DNA from 3 places in the Paenibacillus sp. Y859 genome. Region 2 is predicted to be linked to each of the others. Evidence: predicted binding sites of a transcription regulator. Region 2 holds the regulator's gene; each other region holds the start of a gene.
The links. The regulator Rex, encoded in region 2, represses fermentation and respiration genes when NADH is low (regulators of the CRP and FNR family bind a similar motif). The targets are predictions, from matches to a motif close to TTGTGAAATATTTCACAA.
Positions count from the first base shown of each region.

Region 1: the regulator Rex is predicted to act here: its motif matches at 9,294-9,311, upstream of pflB (formate C-acetyltransferase).
Region 3: the regulator Rex is predicted to act here: its motif matches at 1,369-1,386, upstream of adhE (bifunctional acetaldehyde-CoA/alcohol dehydrogenase).

Region 1 is NZ_JBXCIZ010000002.1:421,183-431,670, reverse strand. It holds gene AC1TO8_RS06825 (metal ABC transporter solute-binding protein, Zn/Mn family) at 1-601, opposite strand, end outside; gene metG (methionine--tRNA ligase) at 780-2,750, opposite strand; gene yidD (membrane protein insertion efficiency factor YidD) at 3,142-3,393, opposite strand; gene AC1TO8_RS06810 (stalk domain-containing protein) at 3,685-5,772, opposite strand; gene pflA (pyruvate formate-lyase-activating protein) at 6,164-6,904, opposite strand; gene pflB (formate C-acetyltransferase) at 6,952-9,213, opposite strand; gene adhE (bifunctional acetaldehyde-CoA/alcohol dehydrogenase) at 9,475-10,488, opposite strand, start outside.
Region 2 is NZ_JBXCIZ010000002.1:656,963-667,450, reverse strand. It holds gene asnS (asparagine--tRNA ligase) at 1-1,013, opposite strand, end outside; gene AC1TO8_RS08220 (acetate/propionate family kinase) at 1,055-2,260, opposite strand; gene AC1TO8_RS08215 (3-hydroxyacyl-CoA dehydrogenase family protein) at 2,257-3,129, opposite strand; gene AC1TO8_RS08210 (AAA family ATPase) at 3,264-4,766, opposite strand; gene AC1TO8_RS08205 (hypothetical protein) at 4,759-5,289, opposite strand; gene AC1TO8_RS08200 (cell wall elongation regulator TseB-like domain-containing protein) at 5,790-6,329, opposite strand; gene AC1TO8_RS08195 (amidohydrolase) at 6,371-7,678, opposite strand; gene AC1TO8_RS08190 (redox-sensing transcriptional repressor Rex) at 7,647-8,321, opposite strand; gene dinG (ATP-dependent DNA helicase DinG) at 8,356-10,488, opposite strand, start outside.
Region 3 is NZ_JBXCIZ010000002.1:410,386-420,873, reverse strand. It holds gene adhE (bifunctional acetaldehyde-CoA/alcohol dehydrogenase) at 1-1,293, opposite strand, end outside; gene AC1TO8_RS06790 (Crp/Fnr family transcriptional regulator) at 1,612-2,328, shown strand; gene AC1TO8_RS06785 (formate/nitrite transporter family protein) at 2,429-3,214, opposite strand; gene nirD (nitrite reductase small subunit NirD) at 3,300-3,620, opposite strand; gene nirB (nitrite reductase large subunit NirB) at 3,685-6,126, opposite strand; gene ric (iron-sulfur cluster repair di-iron protein) at 6,348-7,067, opposite strand; gene AC1TO8_RS06765 (winged helix-turn-helix transcriptional regulator) at 7,231-7,548, opposite strand; gene AC1TO8_RS06760 (sugar phosphate isomerase/epimerase family protein) at 7,791-8,759, opposite strand; gene AC1TO8_RS06755 (Gfo/Idh/MocA family protein) at 8,815-9,897, opposite strand; gene AC1TO8_RS06750 (sugar phosphate isomerase/epimerase family protein) at 9,890-10,488, opposite strand, start outside.

The sequences.
Region 1 (10,488 bases), 240 kb from region 2:
CTAATTCTGATTCGAATTTATGATCTAATTCTAGCAATTGATCCTTCAATCCTTGATACCTTTGTTCGTATTGAGTTTGATTACTTGGATCAGCTTCGATGAAGCTATTCCTGATATTCTCAGCCATGATGAGTGCAGACTTTGGACTCACCCACGTATGTGGGTCGATATGATGCTGTGCTACCCCTTCTGCATCCTCTGCTTCGTCATGGTCGCCATGGTCATGCCCATCGTCCTCAGAGGATTCTATAAGCTTTATACCTTTGCTCACTTCCACCGACTTTACTTTACTATCTTTATTAAGTCCTTTTAGAAAGTCGGGAACCCATCCTTCTAATCCAGCACCATTATACATAAACAATTGAGCTTTCGACGTATTGATAATTTCTTGACTTCTCGGTGTCCAATCATGAGGTTCCACACCAAATGGAATTAAATTAACGACGTGAGCATCCTCTCCACCAATAGCTTGAGCAAATACATAGATTGGATAAAATGTAGTCACGACATTCACTTTACCTTCTTCCATAGTCCCGTTGGAGCTACTCCCACATCCAGTTACCATCATCGTAAGAATTAAACCTACAATGAATGTGATCATCCTAATACTATTCTTCTTCAAGTTAAGTTTCAGCTCCGCTTTTATTAATCGTAATCATTACTGTCTGATTATAAAGGTAGTAAGATTCAATTGTCAACAGAAGAAACATGACATAAAACGGTATCCCCACGAGAGGATACCGTTCACTTATGACATAAACAATAAACATCTAACCTATTTATTTCACAATGGCTCCATTTGGCATTTCATCTGGAACGGTTGCTAAGGTCAACTGATCTCCATGCGATGCCGCTAGAATCATACCTTGCGACAATTCTCCTCGTAATTTGACAGGCTTCAAATTAATAACACAAATCACTTTGCGACCTACTAATTGTTCAGGAGTGTAGAATTTAGCTATACCAGATACGACCTGACGTTGCTCAAATCCAAGATCGAGTTGAAGTTTCAATAGTTTATCAGCCTTTTTCACCGGTTCTGCCGCAATCACTTGGGCAACACGAAGCTCAACTTTGGCAAAGTCCTCTATCCCGATTTCTTCACTATGCTCGATCGGTGCTTCATCCGTTACTCGCTCAGCCACAGCTGCTTCTGCCGCCTTCACTCCTCCAGACATCGCCTCTGCAATATAGGCAACTTCTTGCTCTACATCTAAACGTGGGAATATTGGATCTCCTTTGACTAACTTCGTTCCACTTGGGAATAATCCGAAGATTTTACCACTATCCCAAGTCGTTAGTTCTCCTTGCTGTAATCCAAGTTGCTCCCATATTTTATGCGGCGCTTGGGTTAAGAAGGGCTGTAACAAAATGGATGCAATCCGTAAACTTTCGACAAGATGTGTCATCACCGATGCTAATTCATTTAATTTAGAATCATCTTTGGCAAGAACCCATGGCTGCGTTTCATCAATATATTTGTTACTCCGACTTACAAATTGTCCAATGACAGTTAATGCAACGGAGAACTCCATGTTTTCCATAGACTCTTCCACTTTATCATAAGTTTCCTTTGCAGCTTCTTCCACCGCTTGATCGAATGGTGTCACGCCTGCTTGATATGTCGGTACAATCCCATCAAAGTATTTATCTACCATAGCGACCGTACGATTTAGGAGGTTCCCCAAATCATTTGCCAGGTCCGAATTGACTCGTTCCACGAAGCTCTCAGGTGTGAATGTTCCGTCTGAACCGAAAGGCACTTCACGCAATAAATAGTAACGTAGAGGATCCAATCCATATCGACTGATCAACGTCACAGGGTCTACAACGTTTCCTTTCGATTTGGACATTTTACCATCTTTCATCAATAACCAGCCGTGAGCGAACACCTGCTTAGGTAACGGTAGATCCAATGCCATTAGAATAATTGGCCAATAAATCGTATGGAAACGAACAATTTCTTTACTCATAAGGTGTACATTTGCCGGCCAATACTTGTCAAACAACTCTGTATTATCTGAGCCATATCCTAGGGCAGTGATGTAGTTAAGTAAGGCATCAATCCAGACATAGATAACATGTTTAGGATCACTTTTAACTTTGATCCCCCAGTCGTAAGTCGTACGTGATACAGCTAAATCTTCAAGACCAGGCTTGATAAAGTTATTAATCATCTCATTCTTACGTGATACAGGCTGAATAAAATCAGGATGGTCCTCATAATGCTTCAATAGCCGATCAACGTATTTACTCATCTTGAAGAAATAGCTCTCTTCCTTCACACGTTCCACAGCTCTACCGCAGTCAGGACAATTCCCATTGACAAGCTGACGTTCTAGGAAAAAGGATTCATCTGGCGTACAATACCACCCTTCATACTCCCCCTTATAAATATCACCTTGTTGCAGTAGACGTTCAAATACATCCTGTACGATCTTCTTATGCCGTTCTTCTGTCGTACGAATGAAATCATCATTTGAAATATCTAGCGTTCCCCATAATTCCTTAATTCCAGCTACGATATCATCTACGAATTGTTGAGGTGTTTTGCCTGCTTCTGCCGCTTTACGCTCGATCTTCTGCCCGTGCTCGTCTGTACCAGTCAAATAACGAACATCATAGCCACGAAGCTTCTTATAGCGAACCAATGCATCCCCCGCTACAGTAGTATATGCGTGCCCAATATGTAGCTTATCGCTCGGATAATAAATAGGAGTCGTTAAATAAAATGTTTTCTTCTCAGTCATTTACGATCATTCCCTTCAGATTAGTCGTTCATGGATCTTGATTCGTAGAACCTAAAATCACCAAAAAACTCCCATCCCTATATGGGACGAGAGTTATCTCACGTGTTACCACCCAAATTCCCTATACCTTTACAGGTAGTAGGCTTCATCAGTCCCGTTATATAGAAACGAGAACTGTCCATTAACGCTGGAACACGTCATCCCCTTACGTAACATATCCTCAGATACCTTACTGCTCGAAGATAATTCCTCCCGGACCATATTCTGAGATTCACTTATACTGGTTTGCAGCTTATTCCCCAGCTCTCTGTGTTAAGTGTACTTCTCATACTTATCCGTTCCTCAGAAATCAACATATATTGTCTAATATACTTAAGTGCATCGTTATTTGTCAAGTTGTCCCTTCCCCAGCCTTATCTTTCCGCTGGGGTACTAGGTCAACGCCACCAGGATGAAAAGGATGACATCTTGCTATCCTCTTCATCGCAAGCCAAGTTCCCTTAGCCGCACCATGTACCTCTATAGCTTCAAGAGCGTATGCAGAACATGTTGGATAGAACCGACATGTCGCTGGTTTCAAAGGTGAGATCACTTTACGATAAACGACTATAGGTCCCTTCATCACTTTACGAGCAAGAGTCATTGATATCAATCTCCATTCATACCCGCAGAAGCCACCTTACCATCCTCTTCCATCAACTGCTGGCAATCCTTACAATATACTACTTCTAATAATGCTACATTATGATGTCAGCGTCAATTCTGTAGCAAATAACAACCAGATTGATTCCGCTATAGCCATTAGAATCGCCTCTTGATTCTCAAGAGATTTTTTTGAGATCAATGGCTAGCTACGACCGTTTTCCGTCTTCACGAAAAAATAAAGAGACCTCATACTTCTACGAGGCCCCTTATGATTACTACAAATATATTATTACTTTCGTTCAGGCATTTGTGAAAACACTAGATTCACTGGCAAATTACTACCTGGAGCAGCTGTGAACCAAATCTCAACGCGTTGCTCTTGTGCACCTGTGCGATAAACGACACTATTGTCATAAGGAGTCATGAGTGATCCTGCGACCCCACTGCCATCAGGAACAGATACGATATTCCCATTCACCAAGATCATTCCCGAATATTCTCCCCCACGTGGATTAAACGTGATCAGTGTATTCGGAGCTACTCGGTTCATATTAATCTTATACATAACCCCAAAGTTACCCCGATTGGACTCTACCTCACCTGTCATAGGGTCCACACCAACCAGATTGGGATCTCCGTTATTATCGCCCAAAGAAATACGGGCAGGAGTTAAACCAACTACATCATCGTACTCAATAATACGTGTTGAATCAGAATATGTCCCACGAGTATGAACATCTCTTTCAAGATCCATTAAGTACGGAAGACTCACAAAAGGATCTTTATTCGCTTCAAGCATGATGACTGTATATTCAATAGGTGAATCACTAGCCACATCAGCTAATAATGAAATTACTTGCGTCGGAGTCATTTTAAGTGCATTTAGTTCGTTCAGAATAATTTTGCTTTCACCCGGAGCAATCGAAACGGACTCTTTCACTAAAGGATTTTGCATGGATTGGAAATAACGTTGTACCGACAACTTACCTACTAGTGCTGCATATATATTCGGACCAGCAAATCCAGAATCCAGAATATCAATCGTTGCTGGTAATTCATTCTTATTCGTAGCTATGACATACATTTTCACATCAACGGCCAAAGCATTAACGTGATGAATCATAAAGCGCGCTTTTCCTTCTGACGTCTCACGGTAAACCACACCTTCGGAATAGACTGTTTCAGGGCTGTTACTACGTAGCAACGTTACCGGTTCTGAAGACACTCTATACGGCACCTGATTCATCGCAGGTATATTGGCACCATCAAATCTGTATTGACCTCCGATAGGTATAAATAATTGATTGAAATCTGGCTCACTGTATAAGCTTTCATTCGTAATATTAATTGTTTTCTCGTAATGTCCTTCTGCACCATATCCATCTGTTACCTTCAGTTGAATCTTGACTGGACCCGCTTTAAAGAAGGCCATCTGTTTGTTCATCCAGTCTCTTTTTACAATATTATTCTCATCATCCGTACTTTGATCTTTTATTGTAATGAGTTCACCCATTTTATACTCATCTTTATCTGTCGTAAACATAGCCACAGGTGGTAAATTAGGGGCTTTGACTACGATTGTCAATGAATATGGATCGCTCCATTCTCCGTTACTATCACGCACAGAATAAGTTACCTCGTGAGTTCCAATCTCCTGAAAGATATCTTCCCGCCCTTCCCAACGTTCCTCAACGATAGGCAGTCCTTTAGGCGATGATGCGTAAGTTACATAAGTCACCGTTGTCTCTCCTGCAACAACCACCTTTTGCTGGATCGTAAACGAAGCAGCCGGCTTTGTTACAAGACTAAGAACAACCCTCTTTTGTACGCCATCATAGATATAAGGAATATTGAGTGCTTGTGTAATAGACGTTAATGGAACCATAAATATATTATTGTCCTGATATGCCGCTCCTTTCATTTCTTTCGAAACACCATTCACGGTATACTTATTACTGTCGGTTTTGAATCGTAATTCATTATCACCACTTATAATAATAGTTTCTTTAGTCGTACTGTTATACGTAAGATTAAGACCAATACGATCTACCATTGAACGAAGAGCAACATAAGAAACACCCTTCTTCACCGTCATAGGCCGACTCGCTGTATATGTCTTGCCATCTTGAAACATTTCAGCACTGTTTATCATCATGATTAATTCATTTGAATGAACTGAAGCACTTTGTGTTTCATCTGTTTCGATTTCCGAGGAAATATTCGAAGGTGTAGTCTCATCAGTATCTGTTCCATATACCGCTTGAGTAACTGCTTCGCTTTGCTCTACTGGAGTGGTACTTTCTGCATTTACTGGACTAACTAACATAATTTGCGTTACTGTAAAAATTGCTAAAAAGGTAATCTTCTTGAAATTCATTAGTATGCTCCCCTATTCCCTATTTCTGACTAATTCTAATTCTTATCTCACATTAGTAATAGACGCAATCTAACACAAAAGGTTGCTAATAAGCAACAATGTAAATACAACTATTTAATACCTCGCACATTCCAAACCTCTTCAAAAGATTATCTACCCTGCTGCACAAGTAGAAACGGCAATACCGTCCTTTTTCAAAGACGGCACCCGTTTCAGCGGAAATATACGGAATAGAGTATCAAGAATCAATTTCATAATTACGCAACCCGATATAACTGCATCGGCGATTATGAAATTGATTCAAGTGAAACTTATACTTTCTTATATTTCAAGAAAAAGAGGATGCCCCTCAACCCTGTTTCAAGGTTTCTGGGACACCCCCACTATTAAACTAATTTACGACATATAGTTGCTTACGACCTTCTTCAATAAGACGATAGGCACGCTGAACTTCTTCTTCCGTAGGAGAAGGAACACCCTGTAGTGGATATTCTTTACCCATGGCTTCCCACTTGTAGACACCCATCTGATGATACGGTAGAATCTCAAATTTATCTACTCCATTTAGCGTTCCAATAAACTGACCTAGATGGAGAAGATCCTCTTCTTGCTCATGAATACCTGGAACATACACATGGCGTATCCACATCTTATGACCATGTTCTGATAACCACTGTGCCGTTTTGAGCGTCTTCTCATTACTTCTAGCAGTTAACTTGATATGTTTCTCATTATCCATGTGTTTGATATCTAACAGTACCAAATCAGTAACATCCAGTAAATCTTTAATTTTATCCGGATCATTAAATCCGTTACTATCTAAAGTCGTATGAAGATTCCAACGTCTCTTAACTTCCTTAAATAATTCAGCAACGAAACGGGATTGTAAGCTAGGCTCGCCTCCCGATACCGTAAGACCGCCTCCAGACGAACGATAGTAGCTGATATACGGCTCAATCTCTGATAAAGCTTCTTCAACAGTCATTTCTTTGCCCTCATTCATCCCCCATGTATCGGGGTTATGACAGTATTGACATTTCATCAGGCAACCCTGCATAAATAGGACAAAGCGGATACCTGGTCCGTCAACCGTCCCGAAGGTCTCCAGAGAGTGTACATGTCCTTTAATCATATGAAGTCACCCCTCCCGCATCCGCTGTCTTAAAAGTATATTACTAATTACATCGCACCGTGGAATGTGCGATTGATAACATCCAATTGTTGTTCACGAGATAATTTAATGAAGTTAACTGCATATCCTGAGACGCGAATCGTCAATTGCGGATATTCCTCTGGATGTTCCATCGCATCCATCAATTGTTCACGATTAAATACGTTGACATTAAGATGGTGCCCACCGCTGCCAAAGTAACCGTCCATCATTGCAACAAGATTGGATTTGCGTGTGTCTTCTTCTTTACCCAATGCTTTCGGTACGATAGAGAATGTGTTAGAAATACCATCCAAGCTATCTTCATATGGAAGCTTAGCAACAGAGCTTAGCGAAGCCAAAGCACCTTTCTTATCGCGTCCGTGCATAGGGTTAGCACCTGGTGCGAATGGTTCTCCTGCTTTACGTCCATCTGGTGTAGTACCTGTTTTCTTACCATAGACTACATTAGAAGTAATCGTCAAGACTGATTGTGTTGGCAACGCGTCACGGTAAGCTTTGTTCTGACGAATCATACCCATGAACGTCTCAACTAATTCAACAGCAATGTTATCTACATTATCGTCATTATTACCATAGCAAGGATATTCACCTTCAATGATAAAGTCAACAGCGATCCCTTGCTCATTACGAATTGGTTTGACTGTAGCAAATTTGATCGCACTAAGTGAATCCGCTGTAACAGATAGTCCCGCAATACCACAAGCCATTGTACGAAGAATATCACGATCATGCAGAGCCATTTCAATTCTTTCGTAAGCATATTTATCATGCATAAAGTGAATAACGTTTAGAGAGTTCATATATAGCTTAGCTAACCATTGCATCATAGGCTTGAAACGTTTCATTACTTCATCATAAGTGAGAACGTCGCCAGTAATTGCTGGGAATTCCGGTCCAACTTGCGCTCCAGATTTCTCATCTACACCGCCGTTGATTGCATACAACAAACATTTAGCAAGGTTGGCGCGAGCACCAAAGAATTGCATTTGTTTACCGATGCGCATTGCGGATACACAACAAGCAATACCGTAGTCATCGCCATAGATTGGACGCATAAGATCATCGTTCTCATATTGAATGGCACTCGTCTCAATAGATACTTTAGCACAATATTTCTTAAATGCTTCTGGAAGTTGTTCTGACCATAACACTGTTAAGTTAGGTTCAGGAGCTGCTCCTAAGTTGTACAATGTGTGCAGGAAGCGGAAACTGCTCTTCGTTACACGAGTCTGTCCATTGACAGACATTCCTCCGATGGATTCTGTGACCCATGTTGGATCTCCACTGAACAATTCATTATAGTCTGGTGTGCGAAGGAATTTAACGATACGCAACTTCATAACGAAATGATCGACCAATTCTTGTGCTAGTTCTTCCGTCAAAGTACCTTCTGCTATATCACGCTGTACATATATATCAAGGAATGAGGATACGCGTCCGAGGGACATCGCAGCACCATTTTGTTCTTTAATTGCAGCCAAGTATCCAAAATATACCCATTGGAATGCTTCTTTAGCTGTCTTAGCAGGTTCAGAAATATCAAACCCATGCATATCGGCCATCTTCTTCAATTCAGCAAGGGCACGAATTTGTTCTGAAAGCTCTTCACGTTGGCGAATAACAACTTCATCAATTACATCAACTTCTAATTCATTCAGTTCACGCTTCTTGTCTTGAACCAAGAAGTTAATACCATACAGTGCTACGCGACGATAATCACCAATGATCCGTCCACGGCCGTAAGCATCAGGAAGTCCTGTAATAATACCGGCTTTACGAGCCGCTCTCATGTCTGATGTATAAGCATCAAATACACCTTGGTTGTGAGTTTTACGGATATCAGTAAATGTTTTAATAATATCTTCGGAAAGTTTGAATCCATAAGCTTCACAAGCGTCAATCATCATGCGAATGCCGCCTTGCGGTTGAATAGAGCGTTTGAACGGAGCATCTGTTTGTACACCAACAATTCGCTCCTTATCTTTGTCTAAATAGCCTGGTTGGTGCGAGACAATCGTAGCCGCTGTATTGACATCAACATCTAATACACCACCGTTATCTCTCTCTTGCTTCGTTAAGTCCGATACAATTTTCCACAGTTCTGTTGTATTCTGCGTTGCTCCAACTAAGAAGGTTTCATCACCAGCATAAGGTGTAATGTTTTTGAATATAAAGTCATTCACATCGACCTTTCTAGACCATTTCCCCTCTTTGTAACTTCTCCAACCTGACTGTACCTTCTTCATTTCTTTTTCAATAACCGACATAATAATCCCTCCATCTATATATTTATATTTCTGTTAGAGATCATGAGTTTGAAGGTATCTCAGGTCTCTTGGATCCTAGAACGTAATTTTTTTCACAACCAATATAAGTAATATTATTCTAGAATCTTTATCTATCATTAGCTTACTTTAAATACTAGTAAATAACTGTGACAAACATCACTTTTGAGGTGATATTTGTCACGTTAAATTAAAACTTATTCAATTATACTTATTAGCTATTCTTTTGCTATTGATGCTGCTTTATTCGAATCTTCCGTAGAACGCATCTCTATACACATCTGCAAGTTCTGTAACTAATGGCATCTTAGGATTGGCTGTTGTACATTGGTCTTCAAAGGCACGATCTGCCAAGTATTCAACACCAGCTTCAAATTCCTTAGGATCGAACCCTAATTGTTGGAACGATTCCTCGATACCCAGCGTTTTGTTCATTTTACGAATAGCATTAATTAAGCTATTAATACCTTCTTCAGTCGTACGTGCAGGCAATCCGAGGATGCGTGCAATTTCAGCATAACGTTCGTCAGCTACAAAGTGTGAATATTTCGGGAATGCTGCGAACTTCGTTGGTTTCTTGGCATTGTAACGAATGACGTGTGGCAACAGGATTGCATTCGTACGACCGTGAGCTGTGTGGTATTTACCACCCCATTTATGCGCTAAGCTGTGGTTAATTCCTAAGAATGCATTGGCGAATGCCATCCCCGCAAGGGTTGATGCATTATGCATTTTCTCACGAGCCAGCTTATCACCTTCCAATGCCGACTTCTCAAGATATTGGAACACCAATTGGATCGCTTTAATCGCAAGCCCATCTGTGTAGTCGCTAGCCATAACGGATACATAAGCTTCGATGGCATGTGTTAATACGTCCATACCCGTATCAGCTACCGCTACCCGTGGTAACGAGTACACAAACTCTGGGTCAATAATGGCTACGTCTGGTGTTAATTCATAATCCGCAAGTGGATATTTAGTATTGCCTTGATTCTTATCTGTAATAACTGCGAATGAAGTCACTTCTGAACCCGTACCCGACGTTGTTGGTATAGCTACAAACTTAGCCTTTTGACCAAGACGTGGATATTTGTAAATCCGTTTGCGAATATCCATGAATTTTAGTTTCAAGCCATCGAAATCAGCTTCTGGATGTTCGTAGAATAACCACATTGCTTTGGCAGCATCCATAGGAGATCCACCACCGAGTGCAATAATACAGTCAGGTTGGAATCTATTCATCATTGCAGTACCACG
Region 2 (10,488 bases):
GGTCGGGTTGGATCTGGTTTCATATAGAAAGATTTAATCCCTGCAGGATAATGTGTTATAAATACAGGCTTGTCATAACTCTGAGCAATAGCAGTCTCATGTGGTGCACCGAAGTCATCACCCCACGGAATATCGAAACCTTGTCCATGTAGAAATTCAATAGCATCATCGTAAGTAATACGTGGGAACGGTGCTTGAATTTGTTCTAATTTGGAAACATCACGACCGACCGCTTCCAATTCCACGCGACAATTCTTCAGAACAGATTGTACAACATGAGTAATGAAGTTCTCTTGAACACACAAGCTCTCCTCATGATCAGTGAAAGCCATCTCTGGCTCGATCATCCAGAATTCAATGAGGTGACGACGTGTTTTAGATTTCTCAGCACGGAATGTCGGCCCGAAGGAGTACACCTTGCCTAAAGCCATCGCTGCAGCTTCCATATATAATTGACCACTTTGAGTTAAATAGGCGTCTTCATCAAAGTATTTCGTATGGAATAAGTTTGTCGTTCCTTCTGCAGATGTCGGAGTTAGAATCGGTGGATCTACCAAAGTAAAACCATTCGTATCAAAAAACTCCCGAACCGCACGAATAATCTCTGCACGAATAACTAGAATGGCACGTTGTTTGTTCGAACGAAGCCATAGATGACGATGATCCATTAAGAAATCTACGCCATGTTCTTTCGGAGTAATCGGATAATTCTCAGTGATATGTATCACTTCAATACCCGTTACGGTCATTTCATAGCCCGATGCACTTCTTGGCTCTTCACGAATAATGCCTGTCACATACAAGGAACTTTCTTGTGTTAAGCTTTTCGCATCATCCCATACTTGTTCTGATACCTCACTCTTTACAACAACCCCTTGAATATATCCAGAACCGTCACGTAATTGCAAAAATTGAATTTTGCCGCTCGAGCGTTTGTTGTTAATCCAGCTTCCAATAGTCACTGTTTCTCCAACATGCTGATTCACATCGCGAATCACACTTTTTGTAGACATCCTTGATCTCTCCCTTATGGACTACTCTTTCAATTCAATAACTACTTCGCTTCACTAACAATACGATAAGTATCTCGTGCAATAACCAATTCTTCATTCGTTGGAACGACAAGAACCTTCACTTTAGCGTTAGCAGTCGAGATCAACCTTGGTTCACCCGAACGAATCGCATTAAGTGCATCATCAATTTCTACACCAAGATAAGTTAAGTTCTCACATACTTTCTCACGAACGATGACGGAGTTCTCACCAACGCCAGCTGTAAATACGATGACATCGACACCATTCATTGCCGCAGCATAAGAACCAATATATTTACGAAGACGATATTCATACATTTCAAAAGCAAGCGTACAATTGGCATCGCCATTTGCCAAACCATCTGTAATTTCTCTCATATCACTACTAACGCCAGATATTGCCAAGAGTCCACTATGTTTATTAAGCATAGAGTTCACTTCATTCACGGTCAATTCTTCTTTATTCATAACAAACGGTACAATTGCTGGGTCAAGGTCACCACTACGTGTTCCCATCATCAAGCCTTCTAGTGGTGTCATACCCATGGAAGTATCCACAGAACGTCCTCCTAGTACAGCAGTAACGCTACCACCGTTACCAATATGACAAGTAATGATCTTCAAGTCCTCGATAGGTTGTCCAAGGAATTTCGCTGCCGCCTTACTAACATATTCGTGTGAAGTACCATGGAAGCCGTAACGACGTACTTTGTACTTGTTGTACAGAACTCTCGGAATGGCATACAAATAAGCCTTCTCAGGCATTCCTTGATGAAAGGCAGTATCGAACACAACGACCATCGGTACACCAGGCATGTTAGCTTCTGAAGCCGAAATCCCCATCATTGCCGCTGGGTTGTGGAGTGGCGCTAAATCAATTAAACGACGAATCTCTGACTTCGCATTTCCATCAACCATAGCGGAAGCCTTGAACGATTCTCCCCCATGAACAACGCGATGGCCCACAGCTTCTATTTCATTAACTGATTTAATTACGCCGTGCACTGGATCCGTCAATATAGAGAGAACTTTACGAATAGCTGTCGTATGCTCTAGAATCTCCTGGACCTCCGTTACTTCCTGTCCTCCAGTAGGGCTATGTGTCATGATCGATGAATCCATCCCTATCCGTTCTACAAGACCTTTAGCTAGAACAGATTCGTCTGTCATATCGTACAATTGATATTTCAAAGAAGAACTTCCTGCATTAATAACTAGAATTTTCATAACCGGTCACCATCCTTATCGTACTTGAAGAACCCCTCACCTGTTTTAACCCCTAAATTCCCTGCGCGAACCATCTTCTTAAGTATGGTGGAAGGACGATATTTCAATTCTCCGAATTCACGGAACATTCTTTCGAGTGCTGCTAGAACTGAATCAAGACCGAAACGGTCGGCCATTTCAAGCGGACCATTCTGGAATTGGTACCCTATACGCATAGCATCGTCGATATCTTCTGCAGAAGCAACTCCTTCTTGAAGAACATGTAATGCTTCATTAATTAACAAACAGAATAAGCGCGAAGTAACAAATCCAGGAGACTCATATATCATGACACCTTTTTTGCTCACTACTTCTTCTACGAATCTTTTTGTTTCTATGAAAGTAATATCTGACGTCTTCAACCCACGGATGATTTCAACTAGATCTACTTTACCAACCGGATGAATGAAGTGCATCCCGATAACACGTTCAGGATACATCGTGGAACTTGCAAGTTCAGTTAAACTTAGTGTAGACGTGTTACTAGCAAGAATTATATTGTTAGGACACACTTGGTCTAATTGTGAGAATATTTGTTTCTTCGCATTAATATCTTCATAAATCGTCTCAATCACCATATCACAAGAACCCAGTTCAGCGAAATGAACAACTTTATGAATTCTGCTTAAGATCAGCTTCTTCTCTGCTTGGGTGATTCCCCATTTCTCAAGCTGTTTGTCGAGACTTACTTCTATCATATTATAAGAATAATTTAACGTCTCTACATCTTTCTCAACGAGCAATACATCAATGCCTTTTGTAGCTAGCATTTCTGCGATACCTTGCCCCATCGTGCCACCGCCGATGACACCAATTTTTTTGAATAACATTCGGTATGCAACTCCCTTTTTGTCCTTATATTCGGTAATATACCCTTCTTGTCGAAAAATATATTATTCCACTCCAACATCTAATAATATCTTAGCACGGATCAAAAGTAAAAAAAAATAACCAGCATCATGTTTTATGCTGGTAAAAGGGAATATTCACGAAATAGACATCGAAATTGTTCTCCCGTTAGATTTTCCTCAGTTAAAAGAATATCCAGTGACTGATCAAAGATATTACGGTGCTGTTCAAGAGCCTCCCGAGTACGTGTCATTAATTGTTCCAAAATAATGTTATTCTCTTTCATCAACTCTTCTGTAGTCACCATTTGCATGTTAACGATACCTAGTGAAGTTAATCCTGATTTCATCATCGTCTGAACAATATTCAGTACCTGTTCGAAATCATTGCTCGATCCAGTACTTCTTCCACCGTAATATATTTCTTCTGAAGCAGCTCCACCTAGCGCAATCATAATTTGTTCTTCTAGAAATGCTTTGGTATACAGATACTGCTCCTCTTGAGGATTATGGCGGACATACCCAAGAGCTTGACCTCGTGGACTTAGTGCTACTTGGCTCACACTTCCAGGGCGGACAATTTCAGCCATGATGGCATGTCCTAATTCATGAATGGCCACTCTCTTCTTCTCTTCCTGCGTTGATTCACGATCTGTCTTTTCACCCATCATCACTTTATCAATCGACATTGATAAATGTCGTTGTTCAATTTGGGACTTATTCTCTCTCATCATATAAATGGCAGCTTCGTTCATCATACTTTCAAGCTGGGCACCGGAGAATCCATAGGACTCTTCTGCAATTTTGTCCAGATTGGTGTCAGCGTGAATAGGCTTATTATTTGCATGGATTTCAAGAATATGCTTTCGTCCTTTTTTATCCGGAAGATCCACTTGAATATGTCGGTCGAATCGTCCTGGGCGAAGAAGCGCACTATCTAGCATTTCCTTGCGGTTAGTTGCAGCTATGAGTAATATTCTAGGACTTTCAGAATTATAAATGCCATCCATTTCCGTTAATAACTGATTTAAAGTCTGATCATACTCACGCTGTTGCCCACCTTCACGTTTACCACCGATGACATCAATCTCATCAATAAATATAACTGCACTTTTCTTGTTTTCCTTCATCGCACGTGTTCGCGCGTCACGGAATAAATCACGCACTCTCCCCGCACCAACACCGACATACATCTCAACGAACTCACTGCCTGATGCAGCAACAAATACAGAATCCGTATACTGACTAGCTGCTTTTGCAAGCAATGTCTTTCCTGTACCTGGTGGACCCGTCAGTAATATTCCCTTTAATGGGCGAATACCAAATTTCTGAATTTCTTCATGTCTAATGAGAAAATCAAGAGCTTCCATCAATTCCTCTTTCGGATGATCCTGTCCACCAATTTCATCAAAAGTTAGCTTGCTTGGAACTTTCTTCTTGCGCTTCCGATCTGCTATTGCACCTACTGCTAAGCCACCACGCTTATTCACAAAGGTTAGTATAACTACTATAAACGCTCCGACGAGTAGAATAGGAACAATATTCACACCAATATAAATAAGAAAGATAAGGAGTACCGGAGTAAATCCGATCAATATTTCTTTGCCCCACTTAGGCATTATTCCACACCCCCAATACCCCTGGCTCGCGTGGCAAGATAATAAACTTACTACTCTCTCCATCAGTTAGACTTACATACACATTCTTAGCATCCATTTCGGTTGTTACTTTTACCGTTGTATTGTGTTCCATCTTGTTTAATTTCTCAACAATCTGTGTATATTGTTTATTCTCCATCGCTTCTGCAACAGGGAACATGGCCTGATCCCAGAACTCATCTAATGTATCGTTCGAGTGATCAACTATATCGAGCTTTAATGTCTTTTTTCCAATAATTGATTTCCCTTCCGTCGTAAGTTGTTGAACTAATCCTGATAATTTCGTCCCAGGTATAACATCAAGATTCACAACGATCTCATTATTGGTAATTTTCAATTCGTGCTGATTAACACCTTCATATTCTTTAACTATATTGTGAAGCGGATTCTGCTGAGCTACCTGCCGATAACCGAACCACCCACCAAATAAGAGCGCACCTGAAATGACCACCGATAGTGCAATCGGAATAAATCGTAACTTCATATAACTATCTCCCTTCGCAAGTCATTCTGGGTAGAGTATATCAACTTCGTATATATTCACTACATGAATTAGTATATCATATCGTATACATTTATCTTCTGAAAATATATGGATTTTTTAAATGATGTCACAAAGATTGCGACAATCGCCTCCACCAATCACGCAGTTGCATAAAGCGCAATTAAATTCGAACGAATCCTCCTAAAGCTAAATTTAGTTGTATTCATGGTATCTAGTTACTAGAAAAATCCACTTTTTATCGTTTTCGCCACTTTTAACTGCCATTATTACATCTAATTCTGCTACACCCTACTTTTCCTACTAATTAAGTGTCCTTTTACAGGTATTCCTCGCACTCAGCACTCACCAATCAGCAATCAACCCCATCAGGGCCCATCCGAGCTTACCCGACCTCACACACAAACAAACAACAAAACCAGTTGGGTCATCCTCAAAGGATGACTCAACTGGTTTATTGATCTAGCGTAATTTAACGTGATCTAACGGTTCGGTAATGTAAATTGTTCGCCTATTTGCATACCATCACTGAATCGATAGAAGCGATAATTATAATGGTCTTGTTCTTTGTAGAACAGTTGCCAGGCAGCTGTTCCATTGAAAAGACCTAGTTGCAAATGTTTTTTCTTTATATTCGAAAGTTCCTTTTCGATAAGTGTCATCATTTGGGTTTTGGATAACCCATCCTTCAATAGTTCACTTTGAATCGCTTTCGGGGTATCATTCACTTCGTACTCACTCGTTAATGGGACCCAGACAATCATATTCTGATCGTCCTGATCTTTACCTTCAATGACCCAGACTACATTGTTCCAGACCGATTTGGAGGTACGAGTAACTTGAGTTAATTCACTATGCTCCTTCGCTGCAGCAATAGCCACAGCTTCCTGACTCCATTGATCCTGCATAATGTATATGTAATAGCGATAGAGTCCGAATAGCAACACGATGATGACAGCGACACTTAGCCAAATGATCTTCTTCTTGTCCATATACTTGTTCTTGTTCTTATTCTTCTTCAACCTGAACTTCCTCTCTTCAGGAATAAGGAGTAACTAATACCTTAACGGTTAAGTAAGCCCTCGAAAGCAGATTGCGCTTCATGGTGTATACGCTCTTCGTCTAGAGTAAGACAAGCACCATTCTTCACAACTTGCTTACCATCAACCCATACATGCTCTACATCTTTGGCACTCGCAGAATAGATCGAGTGTGAGATGAAATCCGTGTGGGGTAAGAAATGAGCCTGATCCGTATTTAGTGCAATGAAATCTGCCTTCATACCCGGAGCCAATCTTCCTACCGTATCTAGAAACAATGACTTTGCCCCATAAATAGTACCCATCCGCAGCGCCTCAGCAGCCGGAATAGCTGTTGGATCCCCAGATATCCCTTTGTGAATGAGGGCAGCCAGTCGCATCTCTTCGAACATATCCAGATTGTTATTACTTGCTGGACCATCTGTTCCAAGCGATACAGGTACTCCTGCCTTCAATAGGTCTGTTACACGCGCAATACCACTCGCAAGCTTCAAGTTACTTCCTGGGTTATGTGATACGCCAACTTGATGAGTTGCTAGAATCTCAATCTCTTCGTCATTCAAATGTACACCGTGCGCAACAATCGAAGGACGTGTAAACATGCCGAGTTTCTCCAAATGTTGAACAGGACGTAGACCATAGTCTGCTACGTTCTGTGCTACTTCACTTAGCGTCTCCGACATATGTGTATGCATCGGCAGATCGAGATCATGTGCAGCCTGTACAAACTTCTCGAAGTAATCTGGCGGGCATGTATAAGGAGCATGTGGCGACATCATCGTCGTAATTCTACCCTCTGCTTGTCCGTGCCAATTTTTTGCAAAAGAGATCGCTTCCTGAAGCTTATGTTGTTGGACTTCCGCAGAACATAATCCAATAACACCTCTAGTTAGGACGCCGCGAATTCCAGATTCCTGAACTACTTTAGCTACCTGATCCATGTGATCATACATATCTAGAAAAGTCGTTGTACCACCCTTAAGCATTTCTAACACAGATAAGGAAGCTCCCCAGTAGACATCTTCAGGGGTGAATTTCTCTTCCATTGGCCACATTTTCTCCTGTAACCATACTTGTAGCGCAAGATCATCGCCATAGCCTCTAAGCAATGACATAGCAGCATGTCCATGTGTGTTGACAAGACCTGGTAAGAACAACAAATGGCTACCATCCACCTCTGGAATATCTTCATCAACTACCGGCTTGTCTTCACCAATATACGTGATCAAATCATCCTCTATGAGCATATACCCCTTCAATACAGGTTGTTCATTGTTCAGAACAGCGAACGTACCATTCTTAATGATCCACTTCTGAATTTTGTTGTTCATTTTCGTCTGAATCTCCCTTTCCATTAACCAAATAATAAGCAAGGCTAAGCATATCCGTAGTGAAATCAGCTGCATGAATACGAACATCCGCCGGGGCCTTTAATATCGTTGGAGCGAAATTCAATATAGCTCCAATTCCTGCTTCAATCAATTTATCGGCAACATCCTGAGCTTCTTGCTCAGGAACGGTAATGATTCCAATGCGAATATTATGCTTCTTAATTGTATCGAAAAGTTCATCCATAGGTTGAACTTCTATTGTATTAATACGCGTTCCAATCTTCGTTGGATATGCATCAAATACGGCGACAATCTTTAAATTCTCTTTCAAGTAAGCATTATAATTGGATAAAGCGTGGCCTAGATTACCGGCACCTACTAGAACAACATTGATCTGTTGATCCAAATTAAGAATATGTCGTATTTTTTCAATTAAATAAGCTACGTCATACCCAATGCCTTTTCTACCAAAATCGCCAAAATAAGCAAGATCCTTACGAATTTGCGCAGGATTCAAGTCTAGCTTTTGACCTAATTCCTGTGAAGAGACTGTAGCTACTTCCCGTCTTTGAAGTTCTGTCAGATAACGCAAATAAATAGGTAATCTGCGTACAACAGCTTCTGAAATTTTATCAGATTTCATATTTGCTCCTCCTAATGAATAGCTAATACATTGATCAAGGACGGTGTCCGTCTTGTAACCATTCCGAAATTCTTGGAACCATTTGATCCGTTGACATATGCTCCATCTTAGGACCAGGTAGTGAATATAGGAAGTACTTCCCATAATAAGATTCAATCACCCGTGTATCATATACAATAACGATTCCTCGGTCACTCGCCGTACGCACTAATCGTCCAAATCCTTGTTTGAAACGAATAACTGCTTGAGGTACTGAAAGCTTCATGAAAGGATTTTTCTTTTGTTGCTGTAAAAGTTCACTCTTCGCCTCTACAAGTGGATGATTAGGAGGCTGAAAAGGAAGTCGAACAATAGCTAAGCAAGTCAGTGCTTCTCCTGGAATATCTACCCCTTCCCAGAAGCTGTTTGTTCCTAGAAGTACCGAGGCACTACTATCCTGGAAACGGCGGATCAACTTACTTCGGCTTCCATTATCCACACCTTGTCCTAGTACCGCAATATCCGTAGAGGAGAGTGCTTTACTTAAAGGCTCATACACTTGCCGAAGCATACGGTATGAAGTGAATAATACTAACATTCGACCTTGTGTAACGATAGCTGTTTCAGCCAGTGATTTAACAAGTGTTTCGACGAAGAGCGCGTCGCCTATACTTCCCTTCACACTTGGGAAATCACGCGGGATAATCAGCAATGCCTGATCACGATAGCGAAAAGGAGACGGCAATTGCACAGTTACCAGTCGATCTTGATCCGAAGCTTCCTGAAGCCCCAAGTTTTCAGTCATATACTGAAAGGATTTGTCGATTGACAACGTAGCTGAAGTTAGAATAATACTTTTCTTTTTATCAAAGAATACTTCCTTTAGCTGCTGACTTACATCTACAGGAACCGCATACATCTGTAGGGATTTACTCCGATAGTGACCGTTAGCCTCCATCCAGTATACATTTCCTGCATCGTTAAGTGATACAAAGAAATGTAAGCCTTCACGCTGGGAAGCTAAATCTTTCACAAGGCCACTGATGTCCGTGAGCAAACTTTCAAAATTAAAATCCTCTAGATTTTCTCTGATTTCATTGATCATTTTATCCGAACTACGAATCACTTCGCCCAGCGTTACATAGATCTGATTCTCTATCTCTTGCAGCACTTCCCAATCCTTCGGTTTCTTCGCAGGCTGCAAACGTAGGACGAACTGCCCCGTATCCCCTGGAGCAGCATCACTTCGTTCAGGAAGCAGAGCAAATAACATATCGCTTAGTCTATCCCAATGTTCCTTCACATCAACTAAATCACTACTCATACGATCAGTCAATAGTGCCCAGTCGGCGGCCTTCTCATCGCTTGAAGATTGTAGCTGTTGTCGTAGAACAGGAAATTGACCGTTTCGGTTATCTTTGTAAAGTCGTGATAACGTGTGGATCACATTGAAATACCTTATATGAAGGCCTAGGTGTTTACCAGCGACTTCTTCTAAATGATGCGCCTCATCTATAACTAAATATTCGTAAGCAGGCAATAGCTGATGTCCTGCCTTTACATCTGAGAATAGCTTCGAATGATTGGTAATCACAACGTCCGCTACACCCGCTTCATGTTTAGCACGATGATAATAGCATTTACGAAACCATGGACAAGCGCGTCCCAAGCAAGAATCCGTGTCACTAGACACCGTCTCCCAGAAGTCCCCACCACGGGCTCCTAGATTCAGTTCCTCATCATCACCTGTCTCAGTCTGCGTTAACCATACCATCATTTGCGCAGCTAAGATCAAATCCTCTTTAGGATTCGTAAAGTCTCTTCTATTTATTTTATGTTCAAATTTTCTCAAACACAAATAATGTTGTCTCCCCTTGAAAATTGCCGCTTTAAATGGGAAAGGAACAACTTGAGTCAATAGTGGTATATCTCGCTCTCGCAACTGCTCCTGGAGGTTGATCGTATGCGTGCTTACCATAACTTTCTGTTCGCGCTTTACACTCTGATAAATAGCAGGTATTAAGTACCCTAGAGATTTCCCTGTTCCTGTTCCCGCTTCAATAAGGAGATGCTTCTCTTGCTCTAGTGCATTCATAACCTCAGTGAACATCATACTTTGAGATTCGCGGGCTTCATACTGTGGCATAATTGAGCGGAGTCGTTCCTCAATCTGCTCAAGATACTGTGG
Region 3 (10,488 bases), 250 kb from region 2:
TCCACAACCAAGTGTTAATGATGGTAAATTGGTATTATAGAGGTCACCAATGGCACCGTGGGTCGAAGGAGAGTTCACAATAATCCGACCTGTTTGCAGACGATCCGAGAACTTCATGATAACTTCTTCATTATTCGAGTGAATAACAGATGAGTGACCCATACCACCAAATTCAACAACTTCAGCTGCGCGAGTAATACCTTGTTCGGCATTTTTCACTTTATAACAAGCTAACACAGGACTTAATTTCTCAGCAGACAATGGATACTTCGTACCGACGCCTTCAATTTCTGCTACCAAGATCTTCGTTCCAGCTGGAACTTGAATACCAGACAGTTCTGCAATCTTAACTGCAGATTGACCTACAATAACAGGGTTGACTGCACATTTGTCTACGTTCATAGCGCCGACTGTCAGCTTAGCAACCTCTTCTTTATTTAGGAAGTAACAGCCATTTGCGATCATCTTTTTCTTTACTTGATCGAAGATAGGTTCTTCTATAATAACAGCTTGTTCAGACGCACAGATCATACCATTATCGAATGATTTCGAAAGAATTAAGTCTGTAACTGCTTGATCAATATCGGCACTCTTCTCGATGAAGCAAGGAACGTTACCAGGTCCTACACCAAGCGCCGGCTTACCACAGCTATAAGCTGCCTTAACCATTGCAGAACCACCTGTTGCTAGAATAAGAGCAATACCTGGGTGATTCATAAGGATATTTGTTTTATCCATCGTTGGCTCTTCAATCCATTGGATACAGTCGGCAGGCGCACCTTGTTTCACGGCTGCTTCTAGTAATATTCTTGCTGCTTCACTACTGCACTTTTGTGCGGATGGGTGGAAGCCGAATATAATTGGATTACGAGTCTTAATGGATATAAGCGCTTTAAACATCGTTGTTGCAGTTGGGTTCGTCACAGGAGTGATTCCCATTATTGTACCGACAGGCTCAGCGATTTTTTGGAAGCTGTCATATTGGTTATCTTCGATCACGCCTACTGTCTTATCATTCTTTATGCTGTTATAAATGTACTCTGTTGAGAACATATTCTTAATGATCTTATCTTCATAAATACCTCTGCCTGTTTCTTCCACTGCTAATTTGGCTAAGTACATATGTTGGTCTGAACCAGCGAGTGCCATTGCTTTAACAATTCCATCAATTTGTTCTTGATCCATCTTCATAAACGCTGCTTGTGCTTTATCTGCCTTGTCAATTAGAGATTGAATATATCCCTCTGCCGTCCCTTGTATCTTCTCTTGGATAACTTCATTTTTAACTGCCATTTCATCTCATCCTCCCAGTAAATATATGGTTATCTCTTTCTTGATTTCATCATATCATAGCTCTTTGAAAATTAGTAGTGAAATATTTCACAATCATATAATTATTTTTCATAGCGCTTACATTTCTATTATGTCCGTTTTTACCCATTTTGCAGACTTTATCAATATTTCTCCTTATTAACCTCACTTAAAAGTGAAATTTATCACAAAGTTTTATAATTCGCCACTATTAAGGGTATTTATTCCCCCACAAATGTGATTTTTAAGGGTATAATTAGTTTAAATTTAACAGAAAATTTAGGATAAGGGGTTAAGACTATGACTGCATATATCAATGTTATCGAAGCCCGTGGAAATACAAGCTGTTTTTCTGAATCCAATTTTAATCATCTACTAGTCGCTATGAAGGATCGCATTATTCCTGAGGGATCACATCTTTTTTGGGAGGGTGACTTGTCAGATAAACTTTATTACATCAAGCGTGGTCGGATTAAGTTGACCAAATCTACAGACGAAGGTAAAGAACTTATACTATATATGTATCAGACAGGAGATTTGGTAGGTCAAGCCGATCTATTCTTCAGCACCAAACATAGCTTTAATGCTGAAGTGCTCGAAGAAAGTGAAGTTGGTGTCATTGAACATAAAGATTTGGAAATGTTGATCTGTCAGCATTCTGAATTCTCTATTGATTTCATGAAATGGATGGGCATCCATCATCGTCTAACACAGACTAAATTTCGTGATTTGATGTTGTATGGTAAGCCAGGTGCCCTTTGCTCCACTTTAATTCGACTTGGTAACACGTATGGTGAGAAGCAAGGAAACAATATACTCATTAACAAAAAAGTGACCCATACCGATTTATCCAACATGATCGGCGCCACTCGTGAAAGTGTCAATCGGATGCTTAGCGATTTACGTAAAAAAGATGCTGTAGAATATGATGGCGGACTGATCGTTATTAAGAATCTTACTATGCTACAAGAGATCTGCCACTGTGAGCTTTGCCCGGCTGAAATTTGCCGGATATAGGAATACAATACGATTTCAAGGACGCCTAACGGCGTCCTTCTTCATGACAAAAAGACGACAAGCCAGTTCTCGATGGCTGTCGTCTTTTTGTCAAAAAACCTTATTTCTTTTTACTCCGTACAGGTGAAATAAACCAGTATGCCGTACCTACGAACAGACCTCCACCTACAATATTCCCTAATGTAACAGGGATCATATTATGCAACCAGCCCGCAATTGAAATAGTCTCTGGGTGATTGGGTAGTAAAGTCGCCAGACTGAGCAGCGTCATATTAGCGACACTATGCTCAAATCCACTCGCAATAAAGGCAAATAGGCACCACCAGATGAGTATTAATTTCGCAACTTCTTCTTTTGCACGCATTGCCATCCAGATCGCCAAGCATACTAACCAGTTACAAAGAATCCCCCTAAAGAACAATTCCATAACAGGCAGATTCATCTTTTTTGCGGTTGCCGCAAAGAGTAAGTGCTCCGCAGGGATGTCCTTGAATAACCCTGCACCTAGAACTAGTAAACTCAGCACAATAGCACCTAATAAATTCCCTATAAATACGATAGTCCAGTTCTTAAGCGTATCCCTAATAGTAGTCTTACCTGCCAGTGTACTTACCACAAAGAACATATTATTTCCCGTAAATAACTCTGCACCAGCAAATATAACTAATGTAAGTGCAATCCCGAAAGCAGCTCCCATAACGAGCGGTTGAAAGGCAGAGTTGATTGCAGCTAAGGGTGCACCTAGTGAGAAGATTAGAATAATCCCAATCCCTATATAGGCACCTGCTAATACAGCAGCTATCATGTATCGTATTAGACTTTCATTCATTTTTTCTTTTCTCTTAACAGCTGCCTCTACGATGGTTTCTACACTTTGTGTATACAGGTGGATCACCTCTTCAATGAGTATAAGCGACATCAATGTGATGGATTACTATACCTTGTCTATTTGGATTTGTAATCCATCATCATTATAATCCGATTTGAATTTCTCCATTCTTCACAATAACAGGATACGTCGCAACTTGTCCTGTATCTGGCGCTTGCACCTTACCGGTAATCAAATCAATTTTCCAGTCATACAAAGGATCATAAATATAATGTCCGGATACAATCCCCTCGGCCAATGGGCCTCCCTTTGGGTGTGGTGACTTGTTCGCTACAGCATATACATTCCCGTCCGTTGTACGGAATATAGCGATCTCCTGATCTTCAATAATAACAACTCGGCCTAGTTGCACCAAGCACTCATCAAGCGAACCTACAGAATAATAATTCGTTGTCATTTCCATTCGAGTAATCTCCTCTCTAAATAACACTTACAGTGCGAGTTTTGCACAACCTCTGGTCACATCATTATTTAACAGCTGTTGCCGTTGTATGATCTTCAAATAATGCTGTACGTGTTTTGTCATCATTAAGCATCTTTTTCCATGGATCTTCCACTTGTTGTAGAGCAATTTCAATTCGTTTAACAAGTTCCTTACGATTATCCTCATTGTCCAATATAACAGATTGAATCTGCTCAAGACCGATCCGCTCTACCCATTCGGAAGTTCTTTCTAGATAATTACCCGTTTCCCGATAGTATTGCATAATAGCTCCACAAATTTCAATCAGTTCTGCATCTGTCTTCACTTTACAGAAGCTGTCGGCAATCCGCGGCTTGATCCCGCCATTACCTCCGATAAAGACTTCCCATCCTCCATCATTACCTACAATACCGATGTCTTTCGTACAAGCTTCCGCACAGTTTCGCGGACAACCATTCACAGCGTATTTAAATTTCGCAGGTAAATCCAGGCGTTCGAATTTACGTTCTAATAGTTCTCCCATAGCCATAGAATCTTGTGTTCCAAATCGACAGAATTGGGAACCGACACATGTTTTGACCGTACGTAACGATTTAGCATATGCATAACCGGAAGGCATATCAAGTTCTTCCCATACTTTTGGCAGGTCTTCCTTCTTTACGCCAATGAGATCCAGCCGCTGCCCACCCGTAACTTTAACAACCTTAACATCATACTTCAAAGAAACATCCGCAATTTTCTTGAGTGCCTCTGGTGTCGTTACACCACCATACATCCGAGGAACGACCGTATACGTTCCATCTTTTTGAATATTCGCATTCATTCGTTCGTTAACAAAGCGCGATTCTTTCTCATCTTCATGAGTCTCAGGATTTAACATGTTCAAGTAGTAATTGATTGCTGGGCGGCACTTGGAACATCCCTCTTGATTACTCCAACCAAGTACATTCATGACCTCACGAGTTGTGGATAATCCTTTAGTGGTAATCTCTGCAACTATTTCATCCCTATTGAGTGTCGTACAATCACAAATACCTTCTTTCGTAGCTGTCTTGAATCCGTCCCCTAGAACATACTGTAAAATTTGTTCAACAACGGGCTTACATCCTCCGCATGAACGAGTAGCTCCCGTACAAGCTTTAATTTCATCTACCGTCGTTAAGCCTTGATCTGTAATTACATCGACAATCGCCTTTTTAGTAACGCCATTACATCCGCACACAATCTCATCATCTGCCATTGTCTCTATCGATGATTGCTTATTAGCGCCGCCCCCACTGCATCCAGTTCCCATGATCGTACTATAAATATCATCCGTCATTTCAGATTGTTGCTTAATCAATTTTTGTAAATTTGCAGACTCTGTTACATCACCGAACAGCACAGCTCCGACAATGACATTGTCACGCAGAAGGATTTTCTTATAGGTTCTTTTCCACTCATCTTTAGTAGAAATCACGGTATGTTCAGGTCCTTCAACAAACTCACCTGCAGAGAACACATCGACACCAGATATTTTAAGCTTCGTCGCGACAATAGAACCTTCATAAGGAGATGTGGCAACTCCACATATATGCTTAGCCAATACATGTCCTTGTTCAAATAAAGGCGCTACGAGTCCGTAACACACTCCCCGATGTTCCGTACACTCACCGACGGAATACACATCTTCTAATGAAGTACGCATGTAGTCATCTACAACAATACCTCGTCCTACTTCCATATCACTAGCTATGGCAAGCGCTATGTTCGGTTTAATACCTACCGCCATCACAACAAGATCAGCATCCAAAATACTTCCATCACTGAAACGCAATCCACTTACTCGTTCTTCTCCAATTAGCTCTGAGGTTTGTTTGCCCATAGCAAATTTTATCCCTTGACGTTCCAATTCTGCCTGCAACATTGAAGAGGCACTACGATCTAATTGGCGCTCCATAATATCTTCCATTAAATGGACAACCGTTACATCCATCCCTAGATTCACTAGCCCTTTTGCCGCCTCTAGACCTAAAAGCCCGCCACCGATGACAGCGGCCTTCTTATACTTCTGAGCAGCATCCATCATTTGGTTACAGTCATTAATATCTCTGAAACCGATAACTCCATCTTTATCACTCCCAGGAATCGGTAATATAAAAGGATTCGATCCTGTCGCGATGATGATCTTATCATACGTCTCCGTCATACCATTGTCCGTAGTCACTAGCTTATTTGTCGGATCAATATGTGTCACCGTCGTTGTCGTGTGCAGTGTAATTTGATTATCTGAATACCAGTTCCAATCATTCAATACAATATCATCGACCGTCTTGCTACCTTCCAGTACGTAGGACAGCATGATTCGGTTATAGTTAGGATGTGGTTCACTACCAAATACCGTAATATCAAATGAATCACTAAGTTTTAATATTTGTTCAACTGTACTTATGCCTGCCATTCCATTCCCAATCACCAATAGTTTGTCTTTTTTCTTTTGTTGCATGTTTGGAAACCCTCCTTCTGTTCCTTACCTTATAATATAAGTTTAACATCTTAATAAATATAGATTGTGATTTGATTCACATATAATGTGAATATTATCACATATATGTTCACATTTTTAACTATATCCATCTGTTTTTAACGTCAATTTCATTGACATCAACAGAAACAGCGAAAAAGGATAGATTTGGATTCTCAATCTCTATCCTTTTTCACTATCCATTAAGCTTGAAAACGTGGAAATAAAATATTGTTCTCCAAATGCACATGTTCAAATGTCATACGCTCTAGCTCTGCTAGTCTTTCATACGTGATACGATATGTAGTACACGCGTGAGCTGGAGGTATGAAATCATTCGTGATTTCCCTGATCTCTTTTAAAATATCGCCAGCTTGGTCATGCTCATCTTCTAATTGCGCAATTGAATCTTGAAGTTCTTTACTTGTAGACTCTTCAAATTGTTGTTCTAGAGCAACCATTCGTGGGAAGAATCGTTCTTCTTCATCCGCTGTATGCTCAAGCAACTCATCTTTTAATCTTGTATACAGAACGTATAATTGTTCCAAATGTAGATCATGATTGCCATGAACTCGGTTAACTCTCGTAACATTCTTATATATTTCAGGAAGTTCTTCACGTAAGTAATCATGATGTTTTCTTACAATGTAATCAATCAATGATGGAGAGTCCATTTCTACGAAATTCTTCATACCATCCTTATCACCGTCTAGACCTGGGTGCTTAGCAACTAATTGATTTAACTCCTCTACTACTTGATCAATGTCCAGACCTCTTTCCTGAACGGCATCCATAAGTGGGCGCTTACCACCACAACAGAAGTCAATTTTATGAGCGCGGAAATAATCACTAGCCTTTGGAAACTTTATAACAATATCACTTACGATATGATCAGCGCTGAAAACAAGAGCTTCAACCGACATGATTCATTCCTCCTAGGTATCTTTTCAAGTCTTACCTATTCAGGCTATACCTAGGAGGACAGCAGGGTTGTGATTGTAATCACGAGGGAAATTAAAAAAAACCTCATTTCAATTAATGAATGAGGTTTCAAAGTCGATACTTCTACTCGATTTTTCGTTTCGCTTAATCGATCCAACTCTCTGCCCAAGATTGGATCTGATCCATAACAGGCTTTAACCCTCTGCCTTTATCCGTTAATTCATACTCAATACGCACCGGCGTTTCCGGATACACATGACGAATAAGTATTCCTTCTAATTCCAAGTCCTTCATTCGTTCTGATAACATTTTATCACTCATGGAAGGAATTAAATTAGAAATATCTTTAAATCTCTTCGGTCCACTCATCAGTCCCTGAATGATTAACCCATTCCAACGCTTGCCCAAAAAAGAGAAAGCCGTTTCAAATCGCGGACACATCTGTATATGATCAATCTCCATGACCCCTTCACCTCTTTGTAAATATACTTTAATATCTGGTAAATAACTTAATCATATCATCAGAAAGCTTTCGTTTAGTAAGTATATTTCATTTTACCACATTCATCATTTTTTTAAAACATTCAATTGGAATTTTCACAGTATACTCCGTCTATTTTCAACTTTATTTCTCTAGTTCTTATATAAAAAACGACTACCTTTCGGTAGCCGTTCTCCATTTACTCTCAGAGTGCAAAGTATTTCTATACCCACCACATATCGCCAAGCGGCTCTTCAATGAGAACTTGTTGAAGATTCTGAACTGCCTTAGAGAAGCCTTCCTCAACGGACATCAGACCATCTTCATGTTCAATACTTACGACATAATCATAACCAACTAAACGCAACGCGCTCATGATATCAGCCCATGTTTTGATGTCATGACCATAACCTACGCTACGGAACTGCCAAGCACGATCAAGCATTTTCTCATAGGATTGCATATCCGTAAGACCATGTTTATTCACATTAATTGGATCAATCACCGTATCCTTCGCATGGAAATGATGAATCGCTCCTTCACGACCTAGAATGTGTATAGCCTGTACTGGATCAATACCTTGCCACCACATATGACTTGGATCTAGGTTAGCACCAATCGTCTCACCCGCTGCTTCACGCAGACGAAGAAGAGTAGCTGGTGTATGCACGGAGAATCCTCCATGAAGCTCAAGTCCGATTTTTACATGATGATCTTTAGCAAATTTAGCTTGTTCAGTCCAATAAGGAATAACCTTATTCTCCCATTGCCATTTCAATATCTCTTGAAAATCATTCGGCCAAGGCGCAACCGGCCAGTTCGGATATTTAGCATCCTCGTGGTCACCAGGGCATCCAGAGAAAGTATTCACTACAGGTATTTCAAGCTTCTCAGCAAGTAGAACCGAATTCACGAAATCATCGTGATCCGCCTTCGCTAGATGCTTCTGTGGATGAAGCGGATTACCATGACAGCTAAGCGCACTGATCGTAAGTCCACGTGATTCTACTGCTCTTTTGAAATTCTTAAGTTCTGTCTCATTGTTCAGAAGATCCGCTGGGTTACAATGTGTCTTCCCTGGATTTCCACCCGTTCCAATTTCAACAGCCTTCAGACCCTTTGAAGCTACATAGTCTAACGCATCCTCTAACTTACGACCACCGAACAACACCATAAATACTCCTAATTTCATTGTTACTCCCCCTTATTCTCATTCATACTTCCTAATAGTATAGACTTTTTAGAATTTATTCAAAATATACAGCTTTACCTGTCTTAGCAGATTCGTAGATCGCTTCTAAAATTTCAGTTACGACCAGTGCTTGTTCAGGTGTAACGACAGGTTCTGTATCATCAATAACCGCTTGCAACCATAATCTTGCTTCACGATCTGAATCAGATTCCGTTTCTCCAGAGTAGAACGCAACGCCACCAGCGCCCAAATCTACTTTTGTCTCATATAGACGACTTAAGTTCTCACCATTAATAGTCAGACCATCCTTCATATCTGCTCCGCCTTCAGTACCCGCAAGTATCGTCTTCGCTTCGCTGAAATCACGTACATTCAGAGCCCAGCTGGATTCAAGTACGATAGTAGCTCCATTCTCCATCGTAATGAAACCGAAGGCAGAATCTTCTACTTTGAATTCTTTAGGATCCCATGGTCCAAAAGCATTCGCTGCATTCTCACGATGTCCAAGCTTGTGGAAAGTCGATCCCATAACACTTTTCGGTTTGTAATTATCCATCAACCATAATGTCAAATCAAGTGCATGCGTACCGATATCGATAAGCGGACCCCCACCTTGCTTCTCTTCATCAAGGAATACACCCCAAGTTGGAACAGCACGACGGCGAGTTGCCAATGCCTTACCATAGTATACTTCACCTAGCTCACCATTCTCACACAATTGCTTCAAATGTTGACTATCATCACGGAATCTATTCTGATATCCAATCGTAAGCTTTTTACCTGTACGCTTTGCAGCTTCTAGCATTTCTCTTGCTTGTGCGGCTGTTTTGGCCATTGGCTTTTCACACATAACATGTTTGCCAGATTCAAGAGATTCAACCGTGATCTCAGCATGAGAATCGTTCGGTGTACATACGTGAATAACATCGATACTTTCATCCTTAAGTAACTCACGGAAATCAGTATACACTTTGGCACCCTCAACACCGTATTTCTCTGCCGCTTTGTCTGCACGTTCTTGAACGATGTCACAAAAAGCTACCAATTCTGCATTGGATTGTTTCGCAAGACTCGGTAAATGTTTACCTGTAGCAATTCCTCCACAACCGATAATTCCAATCTTCAATGTTTTAGACATGTAAGATTCCTCCATCTTTCATGTTGTGTTTTATCCAATTCATACTTGTAGCAATACACTCAAGAGGTGGATTCAGACAGAAATCTTGTTCTACTATAATCCATTCTGCTCCTACTTGATCAGCAGCTTCAGCAATGGCAGCTAGATTGACTTCACCTTGTCCAAATTCAACGGTTAGTGGAGAGCCATCCTCTTGTCTCTTTACATCTTTCCAGTGGACAAGCGGTAATCTATCCGCATATTTATGAATATACTCTATAGCATCAAATCCTGCAAAGTGCACCCAGCATGTATCCATTTCAACTTGAAGCAAAGTTGCTGGCACTGCTTCATACATTGCATCAAATACAGTCTTCTCACCATAAGACTCCGTGAATTCGAAATCATGATTATGATACAGAAGAACCATATCTTGTTCTTTACACTTCTCACCAATAATCTTAAGTTTTGCGAATACATCATCCCATTGGCGTTCTTCTTCAGATAAATAAGGAACGATAATGTACTTATTACCAATTTCTTTATTATACGTAATAATCGAATCCAAATCATCCAGCATACTTGCGTATTGCGTATGTGTTCCAATAGCTA